DNA from 3 places in the Hydrogenophaga sp. L99 genome. Region 3 is predicted to be linked to each of the others. Evidence: predicted binding sites of a transcription regulator. Region 3 holds the regulator's gene; each other region holds the start of a gene.

Region 1 (9,550 bases), 1.8 Mb from region 3:
GGCCGCAGGTCATGCCTTGCACGGAAAAGATCTGGTTCATGGTGAGTTCCAATGGTGTTGGTTGGGGGTGAGCCTATGTTCAGGCTTGACACCGTGTCAAGGTCAAGTCTGCTGCAGAAAACAAGATACACCTTGTCGCTTGACCTTCCCACCGGGGTAAAGCTTATGCTTCTGGCATGACAAGTTTGAATGTACCGAACCAAGCCACGAGCCACGCCCACCAGACCGACCCCAACGCTTCGAGCCAGATCGACCTGGGCATTGGCGGCATGACCTGTGCCTCGTGCGTGTCGCGGGTGGAAAAGACGCTGAAGAAGCAGGCGGGTGTGAGCGACGCCACGGTGAACCTGGCCACCGAGTCGGCCCGCATCACGCTGGCGGGCACGGGCGACGCTGAGACGCTGGCCCGGCTCAAACGCGCTGTGCGCGACGCCGGTTACGAGCCGCGCACCACCGACGCCATGGACGACGCCAGCCCCGCACACTGGCTGGGTGTGCCGCTGGATTTGTGGCCCGTGCTGGTGGGTGTGTTGTTGTCGGCACCGCTGGCGCTGCCCATGGTGGGCGACCTGTTTGGCAAACACTGGATGCTGCCCGCCTGGATCCAGTTTGTGCTGGCCACGCCGGTGCAGTTTGTGCTGGGTGCGCGCTTTTACAAAGCCGGCTGGCACGCGCTGAAGGCCCTCACCGGCAACATGGAGCTGCTGGTGGCCATCGGCACCACGGCGGGTTGGGCGCTGTCCACCTGGCTGTGGTGGAAGGCCGAGCCGGGCGAGATGGTGCACCTGTATTACGAGGGCTCGGCGGTGGTGATCACGCTGGTGCTGCTGGGCAAATGGCTGGAAACCCGCGCCAAGCGCCAGACCACCAGCGCCATCCGTGCGCTGCACGCGCTGCGGCCCGAGCGCGCTCATTTGCTGCCCGATGGCGTGCGCCGCATCGAGCTCACCGACGTGCCGGTGGACGAGCTGTTGCCGGGCGACATCATCCGCGTGTTGCCCGGTGAGCGCTTTGCGGCCGACGGCGAGGTGCTGCTGGGGCACACGCAGGCCGACGAGTCGATGCTGACCGGCGAGGTCATGCCGGTGGCCAAAGAGCCGGGTGATTTTGTGACCGGCGGCGCGCTCAACGGCGAGGGCTCGGTGGAGGTGCGCGTGCGTGCGATTGGCGCGCAAAGCGTGCTGGCCCAGATCATTGCGCTGGTGCAGGACGCGCAGGCCGCCAAGGCGCCGGTGCAGCGCCTGGTGGACCAGGTGGCCGCGGTGTTTGTGCCGGTGGTGCTGGTCATCGCGCTGGTCACGCTGGGCGGCTGGCTGTACCTCGGCGCGCCAGTGGAAGAGGCCTTGCTGCATGCCGTGGCTGTGTTGGTGATTGCCTGCCCCTGCGCGCTCGGCCTGGCCACGCCCACGGCCATCATGGCGGGCACCGGTGTGGCCGCGCAGCACGGCATTTTGATCAAAGACGCGCAAGCGCTGGAGATCGCGCACCGCGTGGACACGGTGGCGTTTGACAAGACCGGTACCCTGACCGTGGGCCACCCCCGGTTGCAGGTGATTGAAGCCGCCGCTGGTGTGGACGAGCTGGCGGTGCTGCAGGCGGCCAGCGCACTGCAGGCGCAGAGCGCCCACCCGCTGGCGCGCGCCGTGCTGGACGCTGCCACCGCCCGCGGCCTGGCGGTGGCGCCCGACGCTGCGCAAGACGTGCAAGCCGTGGCCGGGCGCGGCGGCTGGGGCACCGTGCAGGGCGCGCGGCTGGCGCTGGGCAGCCTGCGCTGGATGGACGAACTCGCCGCAGCGCTGGGCCCGCTGGCCGAGCGTGCGCAGGTGTTGCAAAACGAAGGCGCCACGGTGTCGGTGCTGGCCGCGCAAAACGAGGCCGGCACCTGGGCACCGCTGGCGCTGCTGGCGTTTGCCGACGAAGCCAAGCCCGGCGCCGCTGCCGCGCTGGCGGGGCTGCGCGCGCAGGGCATGCGCTTGTTCATGGTGTCGGGCGACAACCGGGGCGCCGCCTTGGCCATGGCCCAAAAGCTGGGTCTGAAGGCTGAAGCGGGCGAGGTGATTGCCGAGGTGCTGCCGGGTGACAAGGCGGCGGTGATCAAGCAACTGAGGCTTGGAGAAGGCGCCGGCGCAGACCAAGCAACAAGCCATCACACCGTTGCCATGGTGGGCGACGGCGTGAACGACGCACCTGCGCTGGCTGCGGCCGACGTGGGCCTGGCCATGAGCCACAGCCAGGGCGGCAGTTCGGACGTGGCGATGCACGCCGCTGGCATCACGCTGATGCGGGGCGACCCGATGCTGGTGGCCGCCGCGCTGGACATTTCGCGCCGCACCGTGTCCAAGATCCGGCAAAACCTGTTTTGGGCCTTTGCTTACAACGCGGCCGGCATTCCGCTGGCCGCGCTGGGCTACCTGAGCCCGGTGCTGGCGGGTGCCGCCATGGCGCTGAGTTCAGTGAGTGTGGTGAGCAACGCCTTGCTGCTCAAGCGCTGGAAACCCCCGGTGACGCCGCCGGCAGTGGCCGAGCACCCGCCGGGCGCATGAGCTGCGGCATGGCCAGTCGCGTTTGGCGCCTGCCTGAGCGCTTACAGGTTTTGCTGTTCCCTTGCTGCAGCGCCGGCGGTGGGGCGGTGTTAAGGTCGCGCCCCGCTGGCCACTTCCCCTGGGTCGCGGCCTTGGCTCCCCATTCCCTCCCTTCTGAAAGTTCTCATGTTGTTCACCCCTTTGCAAGCCGGCGCCATCACCATGCCCAACCGCGTTCTCATGGCACCGCTCACCCGGGCGCGCGCCAGCGCGGGCCACATGCCCAACGCGCTCATGGCCGAGTACTACGCGCAGCGCGCCAGTGCCGGCCTGGTCATCACCGAATGCACCATGATCCTGCCCGGCACGTCGGCTTTTGTGTCTGAGCCGGGCGTGTACAGCCCCGAGCAGATTGCAGCCTGGAAGGTGGTGACCGACGCGGTGCACGCCCGTGGCGGGCGCATCTTCATGCAGATCTGGCACGCCGGGCGCGCGGCCCACCCGGCACTGAACGGGGGTGCAGAAACCGTGTCGTCCAGCGCGCTGGCGGTGGACGGCGACACCCAGACCCCCGAAGGCAAGCGGCCCAATGTGGTGCCGCGTGCGCTGCGCGCCGACGAAATACCCGCATTGGTGGAAGCCTTTGCCCAAGCCGCCCGCAACGCGGTGCAAGCCGGCTTTGACGGTGTGGAAGTGCACGGCGCCAACGGCTACCTGATCGACCAGTTTTTGCGCGATGGTGCCAACCAGCGCACCGACGCTTACGGCGGCTCGCTGGAGAACCGAGCCCGTTTCCTGTTTGAGGTGCTGACCGCGGTGAACGCCGCCATTGGCGAAGGCCGCGTGGGCCTGCGTTTGTCGCCCCTGAACAGCTACAACAGCATGATCGACAGCGACCCGATGGGGCTCACGGCTTTCCTGGCCGAGCGCTTGAACGGCTTCAACCTGGCTTACCTGCACGTGATGCGTGCCGACTTTTTCCAGGCCCAGCAAGCCGACGTGATGACGCCCGCACGCGCCCACTACAAAGGCGTGCTGGTGGGCAACATGGGCTACAGCGGCGACGAGGCTGAAAAGGCCGTTCAGGCCGGGTTGCTCGACGCCGTGGCCTTTGGCACCGCCTTTTTGGCCAACCCCGATCTGCCGGCGCGCCTGCAGGCCGGTGCGCCGCTCAATGCCCCCGACGCCAGTACGTTTTACACGCCCGGCGCCAAGGGCTACACCGACTACCCGGCGCTGTGAACCGACACGGCCGGCGTCGCCGGCCGTGTCGGTGTCGGCCGCGCAGGGCGGGTGCTTGTTGACCTGTATCAAGACCCGAAACGGCGATCTGCGGGATGCTAGGGACGCTGCTTGTCAGCCATAACAACCCTCCGGAGACAACGCCATGAACCACGAAGCCCTGCGCGTCATCCGCGACGAACATGCCACCTTGGCGGCCATGTTGCAGTCGCTCATGCAGATGGTCAAACGCGGCCCCAGCCCCGACGGCAAAGACCAGCACGAGCTGTTTTTTGACGTGCTGCGCGCCATGCTGTTCTACATCGACGAGTTCCCTGAAAAGCTGCACCACCCCAAAGAGTCGGACCTGCTGTTTCCCCGCGTGGCACGGGCCGCGCCGCACGTCATGAGCGCCATTGACCAGCTGGAGCGTGACCACGGTGCGGGCGAGCTGCGCGTGCGCGAGCTCATGCACCTGCTGATGGCCTGGGAGTACCTGGGCGATACGCGGCGCAAGGCGTTTGAGGACGAGGTGACGGCCTATGTGGATTTCTATTTGCAGCACATGCGGCTGGAAGAAACCGTGGTGCTGCCCGAAGCCGAAAAGCACCTGACCGACGCCGACTGGCATGCGCTGAACGCCGCCTTTGCCACCAACCAGGACCCGCTGAGCAACCGGGTTCCACGCGACCCGCAGTTTGACCGCCTGTTCACCCGCATCGTGATGCGGGCGCCCGCACCCGTGGGGCTGGGGCAAGACTGAGCGATTGAGCGATGCGGCGCCTGGCCGGCGCGGCGGGGTGTCCGGGTTCGGCGGGTAATACAAATAGTTTTAGTTGACGCGGATCAATGGCGATCTGTGGTTGATCGTGCATACTTATGTAACTATTTGTATTACACGTGTGCCCGCACCATGTCTCAATCAGCCCAACGTACCCCTTTTGACGACCCTTATGGCGTGTCCAGGTTGCTGCACACCCTGGTGTTGCTGGTGCAGCGCTTGCCCGACGAACAGGGCCGCGGCGGGCATGCCGCATTTTTTGATGCGGTTAACGCGCTCATGATCGACGTGTGTGCCAAGGTGCCGTCTGAACAAGCCGCCAACGACGCGCTGGTGCTGGTGGCCATTGCCCAGCTGGAGCGCCGCCCCCTGGGGCACGACCCGCTGGTGTACGACCTGATGCAAGTGCTGCGCACCTATGGCTTCATGGCGGGTGAACGCGGCGCTTTGCTGTTGTCCACCCTCAGCCGCCTGGTGGACCGGCATGTGCGCCTGTTCTGGCAAGAGTCTGAGCTGCCCGAGGCACCCGCTGCAGCGGCACGCAGCGAGCGGCCCAAGGTGGTCGACTGGAACACCCTTAACCTGCCCTGGCACCTGCGCCCTGGCCAGCGCGTGGCGGTGGCAGCGCTCCCGGAGCCCAACGAGTCCCAAGAGCCCGACAGTCGCGCCCGGCAACCCGGCGTGGTGGTGGACTGGCCGACAATGGCCGGGCCATGCCAAGCCCCATCCAGCCCCGCCTGAACCCGGACCCAGCCGCCGACCCCACCCCCTACGTGCGGTTGGCGCTGGCGCTGTCGCTGGGCGCCGCGGTGTCGCTGGGCATCACCCGCTTTGCCTACGGCCTGTTGCTGCCCACCATGCGCGAAGACCTGGGCTGGAGCTACACCCTGGCCGGGGCCATGAACACCTTCAACGCCGTGGGCTATTTGCTCGGCGCCCTGGCCACGCCCTGGCTGCTGCGGCGCAGCGCGCCCACCGCTTTGCTGCTGTGGGGCTCGGCGCTGGCCACCGTGTTTATGGCGCTCAGCGGTTTTTTCACCACCGCCGGGCCGCTGCTGGCGCAGCGCTTGCTGGCCGGTGTGGCCAGTGCGCTGGTGTTCATTGCCGGTGGCCTGCTGGCCGCGCGCCTGGGCGCGCGCCAGCCGCACCGCAGTGGTTTTTTGCTGGGGCTGTATTACGGCGGCACCGGCGTGGGCATTGTGTTGTCGGCGCTGGGCGTGCCCTGGGTGCTGGAACACGCCGCCGGCCAGCCCCACGCCTGGACTTGGGCCTGGTGGGGCCTGGCGCTGCTGTGCGCGCTGGCCACCGCGCTGCTGGCCTGGCCCGCCCGGGTGCTCGCCGCCAGCGAAGCGGGGGCGCCCCCAACACCTGTGGCGGCACCGGGTGAGGTGGGCCACGCGGCCCGCGCGCTGGCCGGGCGCGTGTTTCGCCCGCGCGATTTCGCCTTTGCCCTGGCCGGCTACACCGGCTTCGGCGTGGGCTACATCGGCTACATGACCTTTGTGATCGCCCTGCTGCGCGAGCAGGGCAGCACCCCCGGCGCCATTACCCTCTATTACGCCCTGCTCGGTGTGGCTGTCATTGCGTCGTCCCGCATCTGGGCCGGTTTGCTGGACCGCCACAAAAACGGCCAGGCCCTGGCCCGGCTCAACGCCCTGCTCGGTGTGGCCGCTATCCTGCCCGCCCTCACCACCGCGTGGCCGCTGGTCATCGCATCGGGCCTGTTGTTTGGCGGCGTGTTTCTGTCGGTGGTGGCCAGCACCACGGCGCTGGTGCGCCACAACCTGCCACCCGCGCAATGGGCCGCCGGCATCAGCGCCTTCACCATCGTTTTCGCCGCCGGCCAGATCGTTGGCCCCACCGTGGTCGGCTTCATCGCCGACGGCCCCGGCGGCCTGGCCCGCGGCCTGGTGTTTTCAGCGCTGGCGCTGTGGGTGGGGGCGGCGTTGGCGTTGCGGCAGCGGGCTTTGTGATGCGCATGCGCCATGTGCATGACCCCGGGTTGCGGCGTTAGGGCACCATGTCCAACATGCCCTGCTGGCGCATCAGGTCCATCGTAGAGCCTTCCTCGATCGCGTACACCCCGCGTGTTTCCTTCCAGATCAGTCCCTTGTTTTGCAGCGCCATAAGGGCTTGCTGGACGTTTGATCCATCGGGTTCCAGGGTCTCGTGCGGCGCGATGCTGCGCAGCACCACTTTGTAGGCGGAGAGTGTGTCCTCTTGAAAAGGAGCAAAGTCGGCTTGGCGCGCGGCCATGACACGCAGCACCGCAGACTGCAGGGGTGTGAGCGAGTTGACCACCCGCAGGGTCTCTTTTTCCGCAGACGAGATCTGGGCCAGCACGGAGGCTTCGAACCGGGCAGGCACGTCACCGGGTTGCAGTTCGAAGTCAAAGCGCAGTTCCTCGGCTGCCGCGCCCAGTATTTCGGGTCTGTTGGAAGCCTTGGCAAACAGCGCTATGACCGCTTCGGGGTCCAGCGGCGCTGGGAGATCGACACCTTCGCAAAACCATTGCACAAAAGACGCATCAAGGGCCGGGAATGCCACCAGCGGTGCACCGAAAAACGCTTGCTCCTTGCTGTTGCGCAGCATGGCGAGCTTGTCCCGGTTGGAGCCGGTGGCGACGATCCTCAAGCCATTGTGCTGGCTTGAGTTGAGCTCGTCGCGTGCCGCCTTGAGGGCAAAGAGGGCGTCGTAGCCCTTGTCGCTGGTGATCGCATGCTGCGCTTCATCAATGATCAAAACGATGGGCTTTTTCAGTTCGTCTGAAAGATCAGCCAGCGCATCGCTCAGCGAAATGGCCACACCCAGCCCGATCTGGTTCAGTGACAGCTCCAAAACCCCGGGCACGGCGACGGTGTTCACCCCGATCTTGCGGGCCAGCCGGGCCATGACGTTGGCATTCTGGTGGAGCGCAGCCCGCACGGTGGACACAATCATTTCGCCGGGGTCCGTGGCCTTGTTGGACCACAGATCCACGTACAGCACATGGGCGCCGCTTTGCTCCAGTGCAGGCCGCAGGTCCTCGCGCATGAAGGTGGACTTGCCGGTGCGCCGGGGCGCTGCCAGGAACAGCCCTGATGAAGCCACCGAGCCCACTTTGTTGGCCAGAATCTGGGTCGCCAGCCGCTGAGCCAGCTCGGTACGCTTGAAGATAGGCGGGTTGGCATTCATGTTTTACACCCTTTTATAGACGACTATAGAAAATTATAGTGGGCTGGTAAGGCGGTGTGTGCTGGCTGGGTGCGGGTATTCCGGTGGACGCCAGCCGCGCCCCGCAATTGGCCTTACCTTTGGCCACGCGCAGCGGTATCGTGTGGGTCCAATCGGGCGGTGCTGTTCGCCGCTTGCACGCTTTGTTTTGAAGGACCGCGCCATGGCCATGGGGCAATTTGCATACGCCAGCAACACCAACCGTTTTCTGGGCGCCGATCCGCTGGCGGACCAGCCGTTTGCCATTGCGGGGGTGCCGTTTGACGGCGTGGTGACGAACCGGCCGGGCGCGCGCTTTGGCCCGCAGGCCATACGCGCGGCCAGCCTGATGCTGTGTGACGGCATTCACCCGGTGTTTGATGTGTCGCCACTGGCTTACCTGGGTGACGCGCTGGACATGCGCCTGCCCAATGCTTCGCCGCTGCCCGAGGTGCGCCGACACCTGGAGGCGCAGGCGGCGGCGCTGATGGCGCGGCACCATTGTGTGTTTTTGGGTGGTGACCATTCCATCACCTTGTCGCTGCTGCGAGCGGCGAAGGCGCGTTACGGCGGCGGGGAGCCGCTGGCTTGCCTGCACTTTGACGCGCATTGCGACACCTGGAGCGACCACTTTGGCGAGCCCTCGGGCCACGGCACCTGGACGTATGAGGCGATCCAGGAAGGCCTCATCAGCCCGGCGCACACGGTGCAGGTGGGCATCCGCTCCAGCGGGGAGCGGGCAGCGCGCGAGTATGTGGCCGACCAGGGCGGGCAGATTTTCACGGCGCGGGCGCTGCGCGGGCTCGACGGCGCGGGGCTGCAGCCGGCGCTGGACGCGATACGCGAGCGCATGGGGCAGCGCCCTTGTTATTTGACGCTGGACATTGACTGCCTGGACCCGGCGTTTGCGCCAGGCACGGGTACACCCGAACCGGGCGGGCTGACGAGTTCGCAGGTGCTGACGTTTCTGGAAGGCTTGGCGGACTTGAACTGGGTGGGCATGGACTGTGTGGAAGTGGCCCCGGCCTACGACCACGCGGAGCTGACGACGAACGCGGCGGCCACGTTTGTGTGGACGTACCTGAGCGGCCAGGTGGCCAAACGGAACCGGGGGGTGTGAGCATGTTCCAGCGTTCTTTGGTGGGCTCGGACACGCAGCTCAACCGCCGCAGCTACTACGAAGCCAGCGTGAACCGCCCCGAGCCTTGCCCGGCGCTGGAGGGCGCGGTGCAGGCCGACGTGGTGGTGGTGGGCGCAGGCTTTGCCGGCCTGAGTGCAGCGCTGGAGATGGCGCAGCGCGGCCTGAGCGTGGTGGTGCTGGAGGCCGACCGCGTGGGCAGCGGTGCCAGCGGGCGCAACGGCGGGCAGGCGATCGTGGGCTACGCCAGCGGGCAAGAGCCGTTTGAAGCGCAGCTGGGCGCGGCCGATGCGCAGCGCGCCTGGGACATGTCGCTGCAGGCACTTGACCTGATGGAGCAGCGCATGGCGACGCACAAGATCGATTGCGACTGGGTCAAGGGCTATGTGTATGTGGCCGATTCGGCGCGCAAGGCGCGGGCGCTGCGCCAAGAGGTGGACGGCCTGCAGCAGCGCGGCCTGGCGTGCGACTGGGCCGAGGGCGCACAGGTGCCCCGGCTGATCGACAGCCCGCGCTATGTGGCGGCGGCGCGCGAAACCCGCTCGGGCCACCTGCACCCGTTGAAATACGCGCTGGGCCTGGCGCAGGCGGCGCAGGCGGCGGGCGTGCGTATTTTTGAACACACGCCGGTGACGGCGCTGCAGCGCGGGACCACGCTGGTGGCCACCACGCCGCAGGGGTTGGTGAAAGCGCGGT
Region 2 (9,550 bases), 230 kb from region 3:
CGGTGAAACCTGGGCCATCGACACGTGGTGGGCCAAATGAGGCCCCGCTCTGCGCTGCGCGCATCAATCTCCAAGGGGGCAACATCTGCGGCCCGGCAAAGCCCGTTGCGCGATGTTCTGGGTCGGCCACGGCTTCTCCATGCTGTTGGCCTTGTCGGTTAAAACATCCCCTCTATGTGGTTCTACATTCTCAAACGCATTTTGCTCATGATCCCGACGCTGTTTGGGGTTTTGTTGCTCACGTTTGTGGTGATCCAGTTTGTGCCCGGTGGCCCGGTTGAGCAGTACCTGGCCGAAGCGCGAACCGGACAGGGCGGCTCTGCCGAAGGCGGGTCGGTGTACCGCGGCGCCCAAGGCGTTGACCCGCAGCGGCTGGAGCAGATCAAAGCCCTGTATGGCTTTGACAAACCGGCGCACGAGCGTTTTTTCCAGATGGTCGGCCAGTTTGCGCGGTTCGATCTGGGCACCAGCTTTTTTCAAAACAAGGCCGTGTCCGAGCTGATTGTGGAAAAACTCCCGGTGTCCATCAGCCTGGGCTTGTGGACTTTCTTTATCAGTTACCTGGTTGCCGTGCCCCTGGGTGTGGCCAAGGCGGTGCGCGCGGGGTCGCGGTTTGATCTGGTCACCACCCTGCTGGTGCTGATTGGTTACGCCATTCCCGGCTTTGTGCTTGGCGTGGCTTTGCTGGTGATTTTTGGTGGCCAGCTGCAGTGGTTTCCGCTGCGCGGGCTCACCTCGTCCAACTGGGAAGAGCTCAGCTGGGCGGCGCGCATTGTGGACTACCTGTGGCACATCACCCTGCCCATCACCGCCATGGTGCTGGGCAGTTTTGCCGTCACCACCATGCTGACCAAAAATGCCTTTCTGGAAGAAATACGCAAGCAATACGTGATGACAGCGCGGGCCAAAGGCTTGAGCGAGCGCCAGGTGCTGTGGAAACACATTTTTCGCAACGCGCTCATTCCCATCGTCACCGGTTTTCCCAGTGCGTTCATCGGCGCTTTTTTTGCGGGCTCGTTGCTGATCGAAACCCTGTTTTCGCTCGACGGGCTGGGCCTGTTGAGCTTTGAGAGCGTGATACGGCGCGATTACCCCGTGGTGCTGGGCACGCTGTTTTTGTTCACACTGATCGGGCTGGTGACGAAACTGATCTCCGACCTTTGCTACGTCTGGGTCGACCCCCGCGTGAAGTTCGACTGATGGCCCCGACAAGTTCTGCATCGCCTTCTCGTCGCGCCTGGCAGCGCTTCAAGCGCAACCGCCTGGGCTATTGGAGTTTGGTGGTCTTTTGTGTGCTGGTGGTCGCCAGCCTGTTTGCCGAGCTGCTGTCCAACGACCGGCCGCTGATGGTGCGCTACGAGGGAAAAACCTATTTCCCCATCGCTCAGAGTTACCCGGAAACCACGTTTGGTGGCGATTTCGAAACCGCCACCGACTACCTGGACCCCTATATCCGTGAACAAATCACTCGGGGTGACAACTGGGCCGTGTACGCGCCCAACCCCTACGGCCCCAAGACGCTCAATTACTTTGCCAAAGAGCCCAACCCGTCAGCGCCCACAAGTGACAACTGGCTGGGTACCGACGATCGGGGGCGCGACCTGCTGGCGCAGCTGATCTACGGTTTTCGCGTCAGTGTGTTGTTTGCCTTGGCGCTCACCTTCATCGGCGTGGTGCTGGGCGTGGTCACCGGCGCCATTCAGGGCTTTTTTGGGGGCAAGACCGACCTCGCTTTCCAGCGCTTCATTGAAATCTGGGGCTCCATGCCCGAGCTGTACCTGCTCATCATTTTTTCTGCCGTGTTTGCGCCCAGCATCAGCTTGCTGCTGATCTTGCTTAGTCTGTTTGGCTGGATGGGCCTGAGCGACTACGTGCGCGCCGAATTTTTGCGCAACCGCCAGCTGGACTACGTGCGCGCAGCGCGTGCCATGGGTCTGTCCAGCTGGCAGATCATCTGGCGCCATGTGCTGCCCAACAGCCTCACGCCGGTGGTCACGTTTCTGCCGTTTCGCATGAGTGCGGCCATCCTGGCGCTCACTTCGCTGGACTTTCTGGGGTTGGGCGTGCCGCCGGGCACGCCTTCCCTGGGCGAGCTGTTGAGCCAAGGCAAAAACAACATCGATGCCTGGTGGATTTCGATGTCCACCTTTGCCGTGTTGGTGGTCACGCTGCTGCTGCTCACCTTCATGGGCGATGCGCTGCGCGATGCACTGGACCCTCGAAAGGCCGATAAATGACGGAGCGCTCAAGCCCGGCCGCCAAAGAGCCCCTGCTGCAGGTCACCGGTTTGAGCGTGGCCTTCGGTGGACACGCGGTGGTGCGAAACATCGACTTTTCCATTGCGGCGGGTGAAAAGCTGGCCTTGGTGGGAGAGTCTGGGTCGGGCAAAACCGTGTCGGCGCTTTCGCTTCTGCGCCTGGTGCACAACGCGCAAGTCAGCGGCTCTGCTTTGCTGCAGGGGCGCGACCTGCTGCAGATGAGCGAACACCAGTTGCGCGGTGTGCGTGGCGACGAGGTGGCCATCATCTTCCAGGAACCCATGACGGCGCTCAACCCGCTTTACACCGTGGGCGACCAGATCGGCGAGGTGCTGCAACTTAAAAAAGGTTTTACGCCGCGCCAGGCGTTGGCCGGCACGGTGGAACTGCTGGCTTCCACCGGCATTCCCGAACCGGCTCGCCGCGCTGGCGCTTATCCCCACCAGCTCAGCGGCGGCCAGCGCCAGCGCGCCATGATCGCCATGGCGCTGGCGAGCCAACCCAAGCTGTTGCTGGCCGACGAGCCCACCACGGCGCTCGACGTGAGCCTGCGCGGCCAGATTCTGGATCTGTTGGCCGACTTGCAGCGCCAGCACGGCATGGCCGTGCTGCTGATCACGCACGACTTGAACCTGGTTCGGCGCTTTGCCGATCGGGTGGCGGTGATGGAGCGCGGGCTGTTGGTGGAGCAGGGCGCTGTCGCCGACGTGTTTGCCGCGCCGCAACACCCCTACACCCAGATGTTGCTCGCCAGCAGGCCGGAACGCGATGTGGTGGAAGCCGCCGTCGTATCTGCTGCACCCCCGGTGTTGCAGGCCCGGCAGATGCGGGTGAGCTATCCCGTGCCGCTGCCGGGCATCAAAGGCTGGTTCAAAAAAGGCGCCTATGTGGCAGTGCAGGGCGCTGACCTGGACTTGGCACCGGGTCAAACGCTGGGCGTCATGGGAGAGTCTGGCTCGGGCAAATCCACCCTGGCACTGGCAGCACTCGGCCTGCTGCCGCACCAGGGCAGCCTGCAAGTCACGGGTACCGATTGGGCCGAGGCGCAGAGGACAGGCCAAAGCCGGTCGCTGCGCCAGCGCATCCAGGTGGTGTTCCAAGACCCGTTTTCATCGCTCTCACCCCGCATGACCATCGAACAGATCGTGGGCGAAGGCCTGCTGGTTCACGAGCCGGAACTGCGGCAAGAGCAGCGGCGCCAGCGCGTGGTGGCCGCACTGGCCGAAGTGGGTCTGGTGCAAGACCCCACCCAGGCCGGCGACTGGTTGCAGCGCTACCCGCACGAGTTTTCAGGCGGGCAGCGCCAGCGCTTGGCCATTGCCCGAGCGCTGATCGTGGGCCCGCAAGTGCTGGTGCTGGACGAACCCACCAGCGCGTTGGACGTGACGGTGCAAAAACAGGTGCTCGCCCTGCTGCAGCGCCTGCAGCGCGAGCGCGGGCTGAGCTATTTGCTGATCACGCACGACGTGGACGTGATTCGCGCCATGGCCCATGACGTGCTCGTCATGAAAGATGGCCAGGTGGTGGAGCACGGCGCGGTGCAACAGGTGCTTGAGCGACCCGCCCATCCCTACACAAGTACGCTGGTTCAAGCCGCCGCCTGAGCTGCCGGGTGCGCGTGCTGGCATCCGATCGTTTGGGTCTGCGTTGTTCTTGCTCGCCTTCAGGCGCTGCCTCGCGTGCGCAAGGCTTGTGTCGGCTTGCGGTCATACTTGACTTTTATCAACCCCCAGACTGCGCCGAACCACTATAAAAGCGGGTTCCGCCCGGCTGCCGTGCCCCATGCAAATTCGAATGAACGACCACCCCTCTTCTGCGCCCAACATGCCCGTCCCCGTTTCCCTGGGCTCACCCTTGCGCTGGCTGGCGCTGGGGTGGGCCGATTTGCGCCGCAACCCTGCGCCCGGGCTGTGGCACGGTTTGCTGCTGGCGGCCGGTGGCTGGTTGCTGTTGTGGGGCGCGCGCGACCAGTTCTGGTTGTTGGCGGGCGCTTTCTCCGGCTTTTTGATCGTGGCGCCGATTCTGGCCACCGGCCTTTACCACGTGAGCCGGGCGTGCAACAGCGGGCGTTGCGTGGGCATGCCCGAAGTGATCGCCCTCTGGCGCTCCGGCGACGGTCGCCTGGTTCGATTCGGTTTGTTGCTCGGGCTGGCCGGCACCGGCTGGGTGCTCACCTCGGCGGGTTTGATCACGCTGTGGTCGCCCGAGCCCATCCACAAACCCATCGATTTCCTGCGACATGTGGTGCTGGTGCGTGACATCGGCCTGTTTGAGGCCTGGTTGCTACTGGGTGCCCTGCTGGCCGCACCGGTGTTTGCATCCAGCGTGGTGGCCATCCCCATGCTGGTTGACACATCGGTCCCCGTCAGCATGGCGGTGGCCGAGAGCTGGCGTGCCGTGGCCAATCACCCGGCACCCATGGCCTTTTGGGCTGTGCTGATCGGGCTGTTGGTGGGCGTGGGCATGTTCACCGCGCTGTTGGGCTTGGTTGTGGTCATTCCGCTGATTGCCCATGCCAGTTGGCACGCTTACTGCGACCTCACGATGAGACCTGTTTCTCTGCCCAGCGGAATCGAGTCGATTGGCGGAGGCTGAGCCATGGAAACGACCCTGTTTGGTTACACGGAAGGGCAAATCGCCCAATTCGGCCTCACCTTCGGTGTGGGTGCCTTTATTTTGTACATGCTGTTCATCGTGTTAAATCTGGCGCGGGAATCCAAAGCCGGCAAGTTCGGCACCTTCATTCTGTTTCTGGTGCTCTCGTTTGGCATGTTGGGATTCATGGCCAAGAACCTCATTCAGTGGGTCTTGGGCATCTGATCGGTTCGCGCTGGCCTGCGCCCGATTGCCTATCCGGCTTGCATGACGCCGCCCGTTGCATGTAGCGGAACATGCCTCGCTGCTGCGTCCCTCAGGGTTCAGCGAAGTGCCCCCTGTTTGAACGCCGCGCAACTTGCAAATCACCCCTTAACCGGGGTATAATGCGAGCTTCACGACCAAATGGGCGGGTTACTACCGGCCCATTTTTTTTGGCCGAACGCTTTTACCCCCACGCAAACCCTTAGGGCAGACACCACACACAATGGCTTGGCAAGAAACCGTAGAGCAAACCGTCACTGGACTGGGTTTTGACCTGGTGGAGCTTGATCGCTCTGGCAGTGGTTTATTGCGCGTGACCATTGATTGGCCTTGGCAAGCGCCGCAGGCTGGTGAAGCCGCTCCGGTGGAGCGCTTTGTGACCGTGGAAGATTGTGAAAAAATCACCCGCCAGCTGCAGTACTTGCTGGAGGTGGAGGGGCTGGAATACCGCCGCCTTGAGGTGGGTTCGCCGGGTATCGATCGACCGCTCAAGCGTGAAATCGACTACATCAGGTTTGAAGGTCACGTGGTGGACCTCACCTTGAAGGCGCCGATTGGCGTTACCGCCTCCGATGTGTCGGCCAATCGGAAAAAATTTCGCGGCACGCTCGAGCGTGCTGAAGACGGCGTGCAGTGGCAAGTGGTCTGGAGCGATGCCCCTGAGGTGAAGCCGGGTGTGCGCGTCAGCAAGAAGCGTGTACCGCCACCTCTGCAGGCGCTGGTGTTCACCTTGGACGATGTCCAGCAGGCGCGGCTAGCGCCTATTGTGAGTTTCAAGGGTCGACAGGCTCCAGGTGTCGCTGGCGCCTAATGACTGGTGCGCCGCGCGCAAACGAATGCGAATAATTGTGTTGATTCTGAAAAAGATATCCGGAAAGGTGGGCGAGTAAATGAACCGCGAAATGTTGATGCTGATTGATGCCATCTCCCGCGAGAAGAACGTCGAACGCGACGTGGTGCTCGGTGCGGTGGAGCTGGCGCTGGCCTCGGCCACCAAGAAACTCTACAAAGGCGACGTGGACATCCGCGTGGCCATGAACCCGGACGACGGCTCCTACGAGACCTTTCGCCGCTGGTTGGTCGTGCCCGATGAAGCCGGTCTGCAAAACCCCGATGCTGAAGAGCTGCTGACCGATGCCCGCGACGAACTCGCGGACATCGAAGAGGGTGATTTCATTGAGAAGCCCGTGGAAAGCGTGCCGATCGGCCGCATTGGTGCCATGGCAGCCAAGCAGGTGATCCTGCAAAAAATCCGCGATGCCGAGCGCGAAATGCTGTTGAACGATTTCATGTCGCGTGGCGACAAGATTTTTGTCGGCACCGTGAAGCGCATGGACAAGGGCGACCTCATTGTCGAGAGCGGTCGCGTCGAAGGCCGCCTGCGTCGCAGCGAAATGATCCCGAAGGAAAACTTCCGTACGGGCGACCGCGTGCGCGCCATGATCATGGAAGTGGACCTGACCCTGCGCGGCGCTCCCATCCTGCTGTCGCGTTCCGCCCCCGAGTTCATGATCGAGCTGTTCCGCCTGGAAGTGCCTGAAATTGAGCAGGGTCTGCTGGAGATCAAGACCTGTGCCCGCGACCCTGGTTCGCGCGCCAAGATCGCTGTTCATACCCTGGACAAGCGCATTGACCCGATTGGCACCTGTGTGGGTGTCCGCGGTTCGCGCGTCAACGGTGTCACCAATGAGCTCGCTGGCGAGCGCGTTGACATCGTGCTGTGGAGCGAAGATCCCGCCCAGTTTGTGATTGGTGCTTTGGCTCCAGCCAACGTCCAGTCCATTGTGGTGGACGAAGAGCGCCACGCCATGGATGTGGTGGTGGACGAGGAAAACCTGGCCATCGCCATTGGCCGTGGTGGTCAAAACGTGCGTCTGGCGTCTGAGCTGACTGGCTGGCGCATCAACATCATGACCGCCGACGAGTCGGCGCAAAAGCAGGCTGAAGAGGCCGACGGCATTCGCAAGATTTTCATGGCCAAACTGGATGTGGACCAAGAGATTGCCGACATCCTGATCGAGGAAGGTTTCACCAGCCTCGAAGAGGTGGCGTACGTGCCGATCCAGGAAATGCTTGAAATTGAATCGTTCGATGAGGACACCGTCAACGAACTGCGCACCCGTGCAAAGGATGCCTTGCTCACCATGGAACTCGTCCGGGAAGAAAGCGTTGAAGAGGTTTCGCAAGACCTGCGCGATCTCGATGGCGTCACCCAGGAGCTGGTGGCCAAACTGGCTGACGGCGGGATTCACACCCGCGACGAGTTGGCCGACCTGGCCACCGACGAATTGACCGACATCACCGGACAAACGCCTGAAGAGGCTACCGCGCTGATCATGCTGGCCCGCGCTCACTGGTTCGCCGGTGACGAAGCGCAACCCACGACCTGACCAGCGGAGGCCCCAGCGGAGAAAAGAACCTATGACCAGTACCACCGTCGCCGAATTGGCTGCCGAGCTCAACAAACCCACGTCCCTTTTGCTGGAGCAACTCTCCGCATCCGGGGTACCCAAGACATCTGGAGCCGATCCGCTTTCGGAAGCGGACAAGCAGACGCTGCTGGGTCACCTCAAGGCCAGCCATGGCACGGCCAGTGCCGAGCGCAAAAAGATCACCCTGGTGAAGAAGTCCACCTCGGAGATCAAACAGGCCGATGCCACTGGACGTGCGCGCACCATTCAGGTGGAGGTGCGCAAAAAGCGCACGTTCATCAAGCGGGACGACGAAGTCGTGGTGCCTGAAGCGGTTGTGGACCACGTCGAAGCGGTGGAACCCGTCTCGGTGGTGGACACGGCTGAACTGGCCCGGCGCGAGGAAGACGCACGCCGTCAAGCCGAGTTGCTGCGCCGCCAGGAAGAAGAGTTGGCCCAAAAACGGCGCGACCGTGAAGCTGAGGAAAGCAAGCAGGCCGAGGCTGAAAAAGCCCGCGCGGCCGCTGAAGCTGCACAGGCGGCAGCTGCTGCCGAAGCCGCTGCTGCCGCGAAAGTCGCAGCCGCCACCGAAGCGCCGAGCGCCCCGACTGAGGAAACGCTGGCCGCTGACGCCGCGAAGCGCGCTCAGGTCAAAACAGACACGCTTGAGCGTGAGTCCGCTGCGCGTGTGCTGGCAGACAAGAACGCCGAGGTCAAGCGTGCAGAAGAACTGCGTGCGCAAGATCTCGTGGAGCGCCGCCGCAAAGCCGAGGCCGAAGCTGCGAATATTCGCGCCATGATGGCGGCTCCTGCCAAGACGATGGTGGCCAAAAAGCCAGAACCCACGCCAGACCCCAAAGCCGGGATCAAAGGGACGCTGCACAAGCCTGCTGGCACGCCTGTCAAGCCGGCCGCCGCTGCGGGTGCTGCTGCGCCAGCCACCGCTGGCAAGAAGGAAGTCAAGTCTGAGAACCTGTCTTCCACCTGGAAAGACGACGCTGCCAAGAAGAAGGAAATCAAGACCCGCGGCGACACCAGCGCAGGTCGTTCCAACTGGCGCGGTGGCCCCCGTGGTGGCGGCGGCCGCCGTGGCGACCGCGATTCGCGCGGCGACCATGGTCAGGGCAATTTCGTGGCTCCGACCGAAGTCAAGATCATCGAGGTGCATGTGCCCGAGACCATCACGGTCGCCGAGCTTGCGCACAAGATGAGCCTGAAGTCGTCCGAGGTCATCAAGCAATTGATGAAGCTGGGTCAGATGGTCACCATCAACCAGCCGCTGGACCAAGACACCGCCATGATCGTGGTGGAAGAGTTGGGTCACAAGGCGTTGGTCGCGGCGCTGGACGATCCAGAAGCCTTCACCGACGACGATTCAACCCAGCAGCAAGGTGAACTGCTGCCGCGTGCGCCTGTGGTGACCGTGATGGGTCACGTTGACCACGGCAAGACCTCGTTGCTGGACTACATCCGCCGAGCAAAAGTGGCCGCGGGCGAAGCCGGCGGTATCACGCAGCACATTGGCGCTTACCACGTCGAAACCCCGCGCGGCATGGTGTCGTTCCTTGATACCCCCGGTCACGAGGCCTTCACCGCCATGCGTGCCCGCGGTGCGCAAGCCACCGACATCGTCATTCTGGTGTGTGCGGCAGACGACGGCGTCATGCCCCAGACCAAAGAGGCCATCAAGCACGCGAAAGCGGCCGGTGTGCCGATCGTGGTCGCGCTGACCAAGATCGACAAGCCGGGCATCAACCTGGAGCGCGTGCGTTCCGAGCTGGTGGCCGAAGAAGTGGTACCCGAGGAGTTTGGCGGCGACGTGCCCTTTGTGGGCGTGTCGGCCAAGACCGGCGAAGGCATCGACGCTCTGCTCGAGCAGGTGTTGCTCCAGGCTGAGGTGCTGGAATTGAAGGCACCTGTGGAAGCCATGGCCAAGGGCCTGGTGATTGAAGCGCGCCTGGACAAAGGCCGTGGCTCGGTGGCCACCGTGCTGGTGCAGAGCGGTACGCTCAAAACCGGTGA
Region 3 (9,550 bases):
GCCACCGCGCAACCGCAACAGCAGCCAAGGACCTGCGGTAAGCGATATGGATGTGCCGATGGAGAACAGCGCCATGATGGCAGCGCCCTCTGCTGCATTGGCCGACAGGGACGCCACCAACAAGGCCGAATACAGCAAGCCACAAGGCATGAGTGCCCATGCAGCACCCAACACCACAGGTGCGCGCTGTCCCAGTGAGGCCATCACAGGACGGGCCTTTCGCCAAATCGATTGACCGAGGTTTTCAATCCAGGCGGGCTGGCGGGCCTGCCAGATCAGCACGGCACCGAGCAAAAGAGCGGCCACATGGAACATTGTCCACACAGGGCGCAGCACCGCGGTGTTGGTGCCCAACCAGGCCAGGCCTTGCACCGAGCCGGCGGCAAAGGCGCCGAAGAGTGCGTAGCCCAGCATGCGGCTGAACTGGAAGGTCCACAGCGCGCGGGTGCTGCGCTCACCCGCCGCACGGCTGATGCCCGCGCAAGCCGCGCCGCACATAGCCACGCAGTGGGGCCCGCCCGCGAGGCCCATGAACAGGGCCGTGATCGCCATTGAAGTCTGCATAAGTCACTGTAGCGCAGGCCGGGCACGGGCAACGCCTGCGCCCGCGGTATCCCGCTGAACGCTCAGATGATTTTCGAAAAACGCGCCCGGTCCAGGTCAACCTGCAGGTTCTTGTCAAACACCATAGCGATGGCACGCACGAGAAACCAACCTGTAGCCGTGACCTCGACGCCCGTGTCATCCATGGTGACCAACCCGCTCTCTACAAAGCCGGACAGCACTTCCAGCTCACGCGCGAAGTAGGACTTGAAATCGATCAGGTGGCCGAGCTCGATGGATTCGTATTGCAACTGGCCTTGGCACATGAGCGACATGATGACGGAGCGTCGCAACAGGTCATCCCGCGTCAAAGCCAGGCCGCGCACGATAGGCAGACGCCCCTGGTCCAGCGCGTCGTAGTACTCGTCCAGCGTTTTGGCGTTCTGGCTGTAGGTGGCGCCAATGCGTCCGATGGCCGAAACGCCCAGAGCGATCAAATCGCAATCGGGCTGGGTGCTGTAGCCCTGAAAGTTGCGGTGCAGACGGCCTTGGCGCTTGGCCACGGCCAGCGCATCGGTGGGCAAAGCAAAGTGGTCCATGCCCACATACACATACCCCGCGTCCATGAACGCGTCCAGCGAGGCCGACAGCATGGCCAGCTTGTCGCCGCCGCTGGGCAGTTCGGCAGAGATGATGCGGCGCTGTGGCTTGAACCGCGAAGGCAGATGGGCGTAGGCATACAGCGCAATGCGGTCCGGACGCAACTCGTTGACCTGGGCCAAGGTGCGCGCAAAAGATTCCGGGGTTTGCAGGGGCAAACCGTAGATGAGGTCCACATTGACCGACTCAAACCCGATCTTGCGGGCGGTTTCTACCAAGGCAAAAACCTGTTCAGCGGGTTGTACCCGGTGCACCGCTTTTTGCACCGCCGGATCGAAATCCTGCACACCAAAGCTCAAGCGGTTGAAGCCCAGTCTGGCCAACGTCTGCAGCCGCTGGTCGGTCACCGTGCGAGGGTCCACTTCAATCGAATACTCACCACCCGGCACCAGCGTGAAATTGCGCCGGATCATCGACATCAGGTCTTCCAGCTCGGCATCGGACAGAAAAGTGGGGGTACCGCCGCCCAGGTGCAGCTGCGACACGCTGTGACCTTGCCCGAAGTGCTGCACCTGCAGCTCCACCTCACGAGACAGATAGCGCAGGTATTCGGCTGCACGTTCGTGGTGCTTCGTGATCACCTTGTTGCAGGCGCAGTAGTAGCAGACCGACTCACAAAACGGAATGTGCACATACAGCGACAGCGGCAGCGCCATGGAACCCACTCGGCGCTGCTCCAGCGCTTGTATATAGTCTTGCTCCGCGAAAGCTTCGACGAATCGGTCTGCCGTCGGGTACGAGGTGTAACGAGGCCCAGGAATGTCGAATCGCTTGAGCAACTCGTTGGAAATAGCATGACTCACAAACAGTTCTCCAGTTCTGAGGGCTGAATGTGCCGCATGAGCGCGCCAGCGCCTTTGATCTTGATCAAGGCCTCGGTCGGACCGGGGGTTGTCCCCAGGATTGCCCCCAGACTCCAAACCGGCCTTTTCTCGACAGTGCTCGGGCCGATGCGTTAAGCTAACCCCGCACTCCTGGAAAAATTATGGACATTCAAAGCATCAAAGTCGCCTGCTCAAGCTGCAACCTGCGGGAGTTGTGCCTGCCCATGGGTCTGAACAGTGAAGAGATAGACAAGCTCGACGCGGTGATTTCCACACGCCGCCGCATCAAGCGCGGCTCCGCGCTCTTCAACACGGGCGACAAGTTCACGTCGCTATTTGCCGTGCGTTCTGGTTTTTTTAAAACCTGCGTTACGACCGCAGACGGCCGTGACCAGGTGACCGGCTTTCAGATGACGGGAGAAATCATCGGTCTGGACGGCATCGTCAGCGACCACCACTCGTGCGACGCGATTGCACTGGAGGATGCCGAGGTGTGCGTGATGCCTTTTGACCAGGTGGAAGAGCTTTCACGCGAATTCACCACCCTGCAACACCACGTCCACAAGATCATGAGCCGCGAGATCGTGCGCGACCACTCGGTGATGCTGCTGCTGGGCAGCATGCGCGCCGAAGAACGGCTGGCGGCTTTCTTGCTCAATCTGGTCCAGCGGCTTCATGCCCGCGGGTTCTCACAGTCCGAGCTGATTTTGCGCATGACCCGCGAAGAGATCGGCAGCTACCTGGGTATGAAGCTCGAAACGGTGAGCCGCACTTTCTCCAAGTTCGTTGACGACGGCATTATCGAAGTGAAACAGCGCTATGTTCACATCAAGAGCACCGAAGGGCTCAAGCAGATCGTGAATCCGCAAACTTGCCGCTGAATCCACCGCGACACCCAACGAAAACCTGGGCGAATGCCCAACAAAAAAACCCCGGACAGGCGCATACGCCTCTCCGGGGTTTTTTGTTGGCGCTGAAGGCGCTAGCCGTTTCAGCCGCAGCGACCGTTCTTGGCGCAGTCGGTTGGTCGCTCGTCTGCGGGTATCGGGCAACGGTTCACCTCAAATGGCGACACGGCGAGCAAAGTTGTCAAGGCGCTGGAAACCATGGTTGCACCCCAGAACACAAAGAACGCGAGGGTGTAAACCGCTTCCCGCGACAGGGCCAGAGGAGAGCCAAACCAATGCAGATCGCTGGGATCGACAAAAGCAAACACCACCATTTCCAGCACCGCGGCCACCAAAAAAGCAGGCCATGCTATCCACATCAAACGCTGTGTCCACATCGGTGCGGCTCCTCTTCCATATCTGTTTTTGTTAAAGCGACAAGCACCCGGGTACAGCTGCACCGGTAGCCAGGCTGGCCATTATTTTTCAGAGGGCACCAAAGGTGAAGCCGCATGGTTTCGACCCTGATTGGCTGGCTGCACAGCCATCAGCGCATCGATCCTTGCTTGCCCCTCCAGTGCCAGTGCCGCCCTGCGCTCTCGCTCGTAGACCTCCTTGTCAAGCACCGGATCCTGGTCCATCGACGAAATGACCACCATGGTGCTGGTCGCTATCACCCCACACAACAGAAGAGCCGGCACGAACACCACATGTGGAATTCTCCACCAGGGGGTATTTTCATGGCTTGGGGGCTGGGTCAAGGGCGCGTTGCTCATGTTGTAGCTCCGAAATGGGAATGTCAAATGGCGCTGAATGTCGTCAGCGCGGGACCAGGAAGGCAGCTTTCTCGGAAACCTCGACTGGCTCGTCACCAACCGAGCGGATGCCGAACTGGATGGGGTGCGAGCCCGGGTTTGCAGCATCCGGCGGTATCTGAACCCGAATCACGGCCGAGCGGACCTCAGTGGGCAACACCTCGACTTCGTTTTCCGAAGCAATGGTGACACCCGGCAGGCCGGACACCGTGATGACGTAGCGCTGTGTGGATTCGGTGGCGTTCATGATTTGCAGCCGGAAGACGTTTTCAATGCGTCCTTGCTCCACCATGCGGGCCAATGCGCCCCGGTCGCGGATCACGTCCACCTTGAGCGGCTTGCGCATGAACAAGCTGACCATCACAGCCAGGGTGATGGCCACCAGGATACCGGTGTAAACCAGCACCCTGGGTCTGAACGCTCGCTTGATCATTTGAGCCGTGGTCCAGCCCTGAGCAACCCCGTTCTCGGTGGAGTACTTGATCAGGCCGCGCGGATAACCCACCTTGTCCATGACCTCGTCACACACGTCAATACAGGCACCGCAGCCGATGCATTCGTATTGCAGACCCTTGCGAATGTCGATACCGGTGGGGCAGACCTGGACGCAGAGCGTGCAGTCAACGCAAGAACCCAACCCCAGCGCCAAGGGATCGGCCTTTTTCGATCGCGGACCGCGGGGCTCACCACGCTTTTCGTCGTAGGTGACGATCATGGTGTCTTTGTCAAACATCGCGCTCTGGAAACGCGCGTAGGGGCACATGTACTTGCAGACCTGCTCGCGCATGAACCCTGCGTTGCCGTAGGTGGCAAAGCCGTAGAAAAATACCCAGAAGGTTTGCCAAGGGCCCAAAGACGCGGCCAGCGACAAGGCAGCCAGATCGCGGATGGGCGTGAAATAGCCTACGAAGGTGAAGCCTGTCCAGAGCGCAAAAGCAATCCACAAGGCGTGCTTAAGCCACTTTTTGCCCAGCTTTTGCGCGGAAAAATCAGCCTGATCCAAGCGCATACGGGCCGAGCGATCGCCCTCGACCTTTTTTTCGATCCAGAGAAAAATTTCGGTGTAGACCGTTTGTGGACACGCGTAACCACACCAGAGGCGACCCGCCACGGCCGTGAACAAGAACAGGGCCAGCGCAGAAATGACCAACAGCCCGGTCAGGTAAATGAAGTCCTGCGGGTACAGCACCAAGCTGAAGATGTAGAAGCGACGGGCTTCCAGGTCAAAAAGAACCGCTTGACGAGCGTTCCACTCCAGCCAGGGCAAGCCGTAAAACACAATTTGTGTGATCCAGACCGTGATCCAGCGCCAGTTTGAGAACATCCCCGATACAGAGCGCGGGTAGATCTTTTGCCTCGCGGCATACAAAGAAACCATCTCCTCATCGTCGTCTTTAGCGCCCCGAGGGGACACAGCAACGATGGGAATGATGGGCTTGCTGGCGTTGCTGTCTGGTGTGTCGGAACTCACGAGGAACCCGGAAAGGAAGGCAAAAAAGTAAGGGCGGCGGTCATCACAACCGCCGCGGTCTCAGGGGCACAGAGTGCTTAATTGGCCGGCTTGTTGGACATGCCCCAGACGTAGCCGCTGAGGACGTGGATCTGGGCCTCGTTGAGCAACACCGACTGTCCGGGCATCTGGTTATTGATACCGTTGTTGACGGCGCGAATGATGGCTTCTTCGCCCCAGCCGTGCAGCCATACACCGTCGGTCAGGTTGGGTGCACCCAGGGCGGTGTTGCCCTTGGCGTCCATGCCGTGGCAAGCGGCGCACGAACCAAAATTGCTCCTGCCCTGGGAGGCGCGCACGCTGTCGTGCGGACTGCCCGACAGGCTGAGCACATAGTGAGCCAGATTGCGGACGTCTTCAGGAGAGCCCACAGCAGCGCCCAAGGGCGGCATCACACCGTTGCGGCCTTGGGCAATTGAGACCTTGATCGCTTCTGGGTCGCCACCCCACAGCCAATCGCCGTCGGTGAGGTTGGGGAAGCTCCTGGCGCCACGGGCATCGGAGCCGTGGCACTGGGCACAGTAGTTCATGAACAGGCGCTCACCCACAGCCATCGCCTGTGCGTCACCAGCCAGTTGCTCGGGCTTCATTTCATTGAACCTGGCGTAGATGGGTGCAATGGCTTCCTGAACCTTCTTCACCTCAGCGGCGTGCTGTCCTTGTGACGACCATCCCAGCACCCCCTGGAACTTCCCAAACGTGGGGTAAAGCACGCCATATGCCAGCGCAAACACCACGGTGATGATGAAGAGATACACCCACCAGCGTGGCAAGGGGTTGTTCATCTCTGCCAAGTCACCGTCCCAAACGTGACCGGTGGTGTTGTCGGCATGTGTCGCCGCTTTGGTCGTGCCGCTGATCCACAGCAGGATCAGACAGGCGATGATGCTGACCAGCGTCAGCCCGGCCACGTAATAGTGCCAGAAATCACTTGTAAAGTCGCTCATGATATTTCTCTTGTTGGTGCCGCGGTTTAGTCTTCGTTGAAGGGTAGCCGGGCTGCCTCATCAAAGTTGGCCTTGTTGCGTTTGGACCAGGCCCAGACCAAGATGCCCATGAAGATCAGAAAACTGACCAGGGTGAAGGCGCTACGCAGATCGTTGATGTCCATGGCGAGCCTCTGACTTATTGGGTAGAGCCTGTTGCCTCAACAGGCTTGATTGCGGCCGCTGACACAGGTGATGCAACGTCGGCTGGCGCTGCTGCCGCAGGTGCTGGTGCTGCACGGATTTCACTGCGAGCGGTACCGAGCACCTGCAAGTAGGCAATCACCGCATCCATTTCTGTCTTGCCTTTCACATCAGCCACCGAAGCGGCGATTTCTTCATCGGTGTAAGGCGCGCCCAGAGTGCGCAACACTTCCATGCGCTTGGGCAGTTGGGTCTCATTGACCATTTTTTCAGCCAGCCAAGGGTAGGCCGGCATGTTGGACTCAGGCACCAGATCGCGCGGATTGATCAGGTGGATGCGGTGCCATTCATCGCTGTAACGGCCACCCACACGGTGCAGGTCAGGGCCGGTGCGCTTGGAGCCCCACTGGAAGGGACGGTCGTAAACGAATTCGCCAGCCACAGAATAAGGACCATAGCGCAGGGTTTCAGCCTGGAAGGGGCGAATCATCTGCGAGTGGCAGTTGTAGCAACCCTCGGCGACATACACATCCCGACCAGCCAATTGCAGCGCGCTGTAGGGCTTGAGACCCTCAATCGGCTGGGTGGTGGACTTCTGGAAGAACAGAGGAACAATTTCCACCAGACCGCCCACCGCCACCACAAGCGTGATCAACACGATCATGAGGAAATTGTTGGTCTCGATCCGAGCGTGACCCGTGAGTTTTTCGTTACTTGCCATGTTGTTTCTCCTCAGGCGTGTGCAGGGTTAACAGCCATCACTGGGACTGGCACAACGCGCCCCTGACGCACGGTCATGACGACGTTCCACAGCATGACGACCATGCCGCCGAAGTACAGCAGACCACCCACCAGCCGGATCACATAGAACGGGAAGGTGGCTTTCACCGACTCGACGAAGGTGTAGGTCAGGCTGCCGTCCGGGTTGACCGAGCGCCACATCAGGCCCTGCATCACACCGGCGATCCACATGGCGGCGATGTACAGCACGATACCGATGGTGGCCACCCAGAAGTGCAACTCAATGGCTGGCACCGAGTACATCTTTTTCTGACCCCACAGACGGGGAATCAGGTAGTAAAGCGAACCCATGGACACCAGACCCACCCAACCCAAGGCGCCTGAGTGCACGTGGCCGACGGTCCAGTCGGTGTAGTGGCTCAGCGCGTTGACGGTCTTGATCGACATCATCGGACCTTCGAAAGTGGACATGCCGTAGAACGACAGGGACACGATCAGGAAGCGCAGGATAGGGTCGTCTCGCAGCTTGTGCCAGGCACCCGACAGGGTCATGATGCCGTTGATCATGCCGCCCCAGCTGGGCGCCAGCAGAATCAGGGAGAAGACCATGCCAACCGATTGCGTCCAGTCAGGCAGCGCGGTGTAGTGCAGGTGGTGTGGGCCGGCCCACATGTAGGTAAAGATCAGCGCCCAGAAGTGGACGATGGACAAGCGGTAGGAATACACCGGACGCTCGGCCTGCTTGGGGATGAAGTAGTACATCATGCCCAGGAAGGCCGCGGTCAGGAAAAAGCCCACGGCGTTGTGGCCGTACCACCACTGCATCATGGCGTCCTGGACACCGGCATAGACCGAGTAGGAGTGCGTCGCGCTGGTGGGGATCTGAATGTTGTTGAAGATGTGCAGCAACGCCACCGCAATGATGTAGGCACCAAAAAACCAGTTCGCCACGTAAATGTGACGAACCTTGCGGATACCCACCGTGCCAAAGAAGACGACCGCGTAAGAGACCCAGACGACAGCGATCAACAGGTCGATCGGCCAGATCAGTTCGGCGTATTCCTTGCCCTGGGTCAAACCCATGGGCAGGGTGACGACGGCGGCGACGATGACCAGGTTCCAACCCCAAAACGTGAACCAGGCCAGCTTGTTGAGAAAGAGCTTGGTGTGGCAGGTTCGCTGCACCACGTAGTAGCTGCTCGCAAACAGGACGCAACCACCAAACGCAAAAATCACGGCATTGGTGTGCAATGGACGCAAGCGACCATAGCTCAGCCACTCAATACCCATATTGAGCTCGGGCCAGGTTAACTGGGCTGCAATGATCACACCCACCAACATACCCACCACACCATAGATCACGGACATGATGGCAAAACCACGGACAACACCGTCGTCGTAGACCGCCGACTGGCTGGCCTTTGTTATTACGGACATACAGAACTCCTCGTAAATGTCACTATGTGGAGTGTCCTCACGGACCCCCTCTTCTGCCTTGACTTATATCAATCGCCTCTGAGAATGCGATCGCCCTCCCGCTCGATGTTGTCAAACTGCCCCTTTTGAAGCGCCCACCAGAACACGCCGATGATGGCGAAGACCAGCAGGACGGAGATCGGGATCAACAAATACAAAACATCCATGGCGCACACCCAGAAAATTCAAACTTCAAACACCGGTTGGCTGACCGCTGCATGGTACGCCTTCAGGGTTTACCCGAGACAGTATCAGAGGACCCCGATGGGACTTTAGATGCCAGGCGCAAGGCATTGCCGATGACCAGCAACGAACTGCCAGCCATGCCCAGACCTGCGAGCCAGGGCGGCATGAAACCAAACAAGGCCAGAGGCACGCAGACGAGGTTGTAAGTCGCGGCCCACATGAGGTTTTGCCGCACGATGCGCAAAGTGCAACGCGCCTGCTGAAGCGTCCGGACCACATCCATGACCTCCCCACCCTGAATCACGTAATCGGATTGCGCTTGCGCCAGGGGCGCGGCATGGCCGAGCGCGAACGAGGTGTTGGCCCGGGCCAGCACCGGACCGTCGTTCAAACCGTCACCCACCATGGCCAGCTTGATGCCCTGTGCTTGCAGAGCGGTCACCTCGGCCAGCTTTTGCTCGGGTGAAGCGCCTGAGATCACATGATCGACGCCCACGGCCTGCCCCACTTGCTGGGCGGCGGCTTCGCGGTCACCCGACAGCAGCCAGGTACGCACCCCCATGGCCCGCAACGCACTCACGGCGGCTTGGGCGTCGTCTCGCAAGCCTTCTTGCAATTCAAAGGAGGCGAGCCAACCTTGCTCGTCTGATAGGTGTACGCGGGGGGACTCGCTCGCATCGGGGGAGCCGACGTCGTCAACACCACAAAACGCCGATGAACCCAAACGCACACGTGTGCCATCGGCGCGCAACGCTTGCATACCCTGGCCGGCCACCTC

Evidence for each region. The regulator FNR, encoded in region 3, switches genes on or off when oxygen is low (the NO sensors DNR and NnrR bind a similar motif). The targets are predictions, from matches to a motif close to TTGATNNNNATCAA.
Region 1: AC4QBL_RS17635 (hemerythrin domain-containing protein) is a predicted target of FNR. The motif match lies at 3,823-3,836, and genes of this name have one in related genera.
Region 2: AC4QBL_RS07540 (DUF2189 domain-containing protein) is a predicted target of FNR. The motif match lies at 3,971-3,984, and genes of this name have one in related genera.

The regions. Positions count from the first base shown of each region.
Region 1 is NZ_CM178972.1:3,676,696-3,686,245, reverse strand. It holds gene AC4QBL_RS17650 (heavy-metal-associated domain-containing protein) at 1-40, opposite strand, end outside; gene AC4QBL_RS17645 (heavy metal translocating P-type ATPase) at 270-2,543, shown strand; gene AC4QBL_RS17640 (alkene reductase) at 2,709-3,764, shown strand; gene AC4QBL_RS17635 (hemerythrin domain-containing protein) at 3,910-4,506, shown strand; gene AC4QBL_RS17630 (hypothetical protein) at 4,657-5,265, shown strand; gene AC4QBL_RS17625 (YbfB/YjiJ family MFS transporter) at 5,238-6,497, shown strand; gene AC4QBL_RS17620 (ATP-binding protein) at 6,535-7,698, opposite strand; gene speB (agmatinase) at 7,901-8,836, shown strand; gene AC4QBL_RS17610 (NAD(P)/FAD-dependent oxidoreductase) at 8,839-9,550, shown strand, end outside.
Region 2 is NZ_CM178972.1:1,592,765-1,602,314, reverse strand. It holds gene AC4QBL_RS07560 (extracellular solute-binding protein) at 1-40, shown strand, start outside; gene AC4QBL_RS07555 (microcin C ABC transporter permease YejB) at 175-1,200, shown strand; gene AC4QBL_RS07550 (ABC transporter permease) at 1,200-2,237, shown strand; gene AC4QBL_RS07545 (ABC transporter ATP-binding protein) at 2,234-3,862, shown strand; gene AC4QBL_RS07540 (DUF2189 domain-containing protein) at 4,053-4,853, shown strand; gene AC4QBL_RS07535 (DUF2788 domain-containing protein) at 4,857-5,078, shown strand; gene rimP (ribosome maturation factor RimP) at 5,341-5,928, shown strand; gene nusA (transcription termination factor NusA) at 6,008-7,507, shown strand; gene infB (translation initiation factor IF-2) at 7,539-9,550, shown strand, end outside.
Region 3 is NZ_CM178972.1:1,826,950-1,836,499, forward strand. It holds gene AC4QBL_RS08735 (sulfite exporter TauE/SafE family protein) at 1-552, opposite strand, end outside; gene hemN (oxygen-independent coproporphyrinogen III oxidase) at 627-2,006, opposite strand; gene fnr (fumarate/nitrate reduction transcriptional regulator Fnr) at 2,189-2,908, shown strand; gene AC4QBL_RS08750 (hypothetical protein) at 3,019-3,312, opposite strand; gene AC4QBL_RS08755 (hypothetical protein) at 3,394-3,690, opposite strand; gene ccoG (cytochrome c oxidase accessory protein CcoG) at 3,734-5,107, opposite strand; gene ccoP (cytochrome-c oxidase, cbb3-type subunit III) at 5,278-6,186, opposite strand; gene AC4QBL_RS08770 (cbb3-type cytochrome oxidase subunit 3) at 6,213-6,350, opposite strand; gene ccoO (cytochrome-c oxidase, cbb3-type subunit II) at 6,365-7,090, opposite strand; gene ccoN (cytochrome-c oxidase, cbb3-type subunit I) at 7,102-8,547, opposite strand; gene ccoS (cbb3-type cytochrome oxidase assembly protein CcoS) at 8,616-8,753, opposite strand; gene AC4QBL_RS08790 (heavy metal translocating P-type ATPase) at 8,816-9,550, opposite strand, start outside.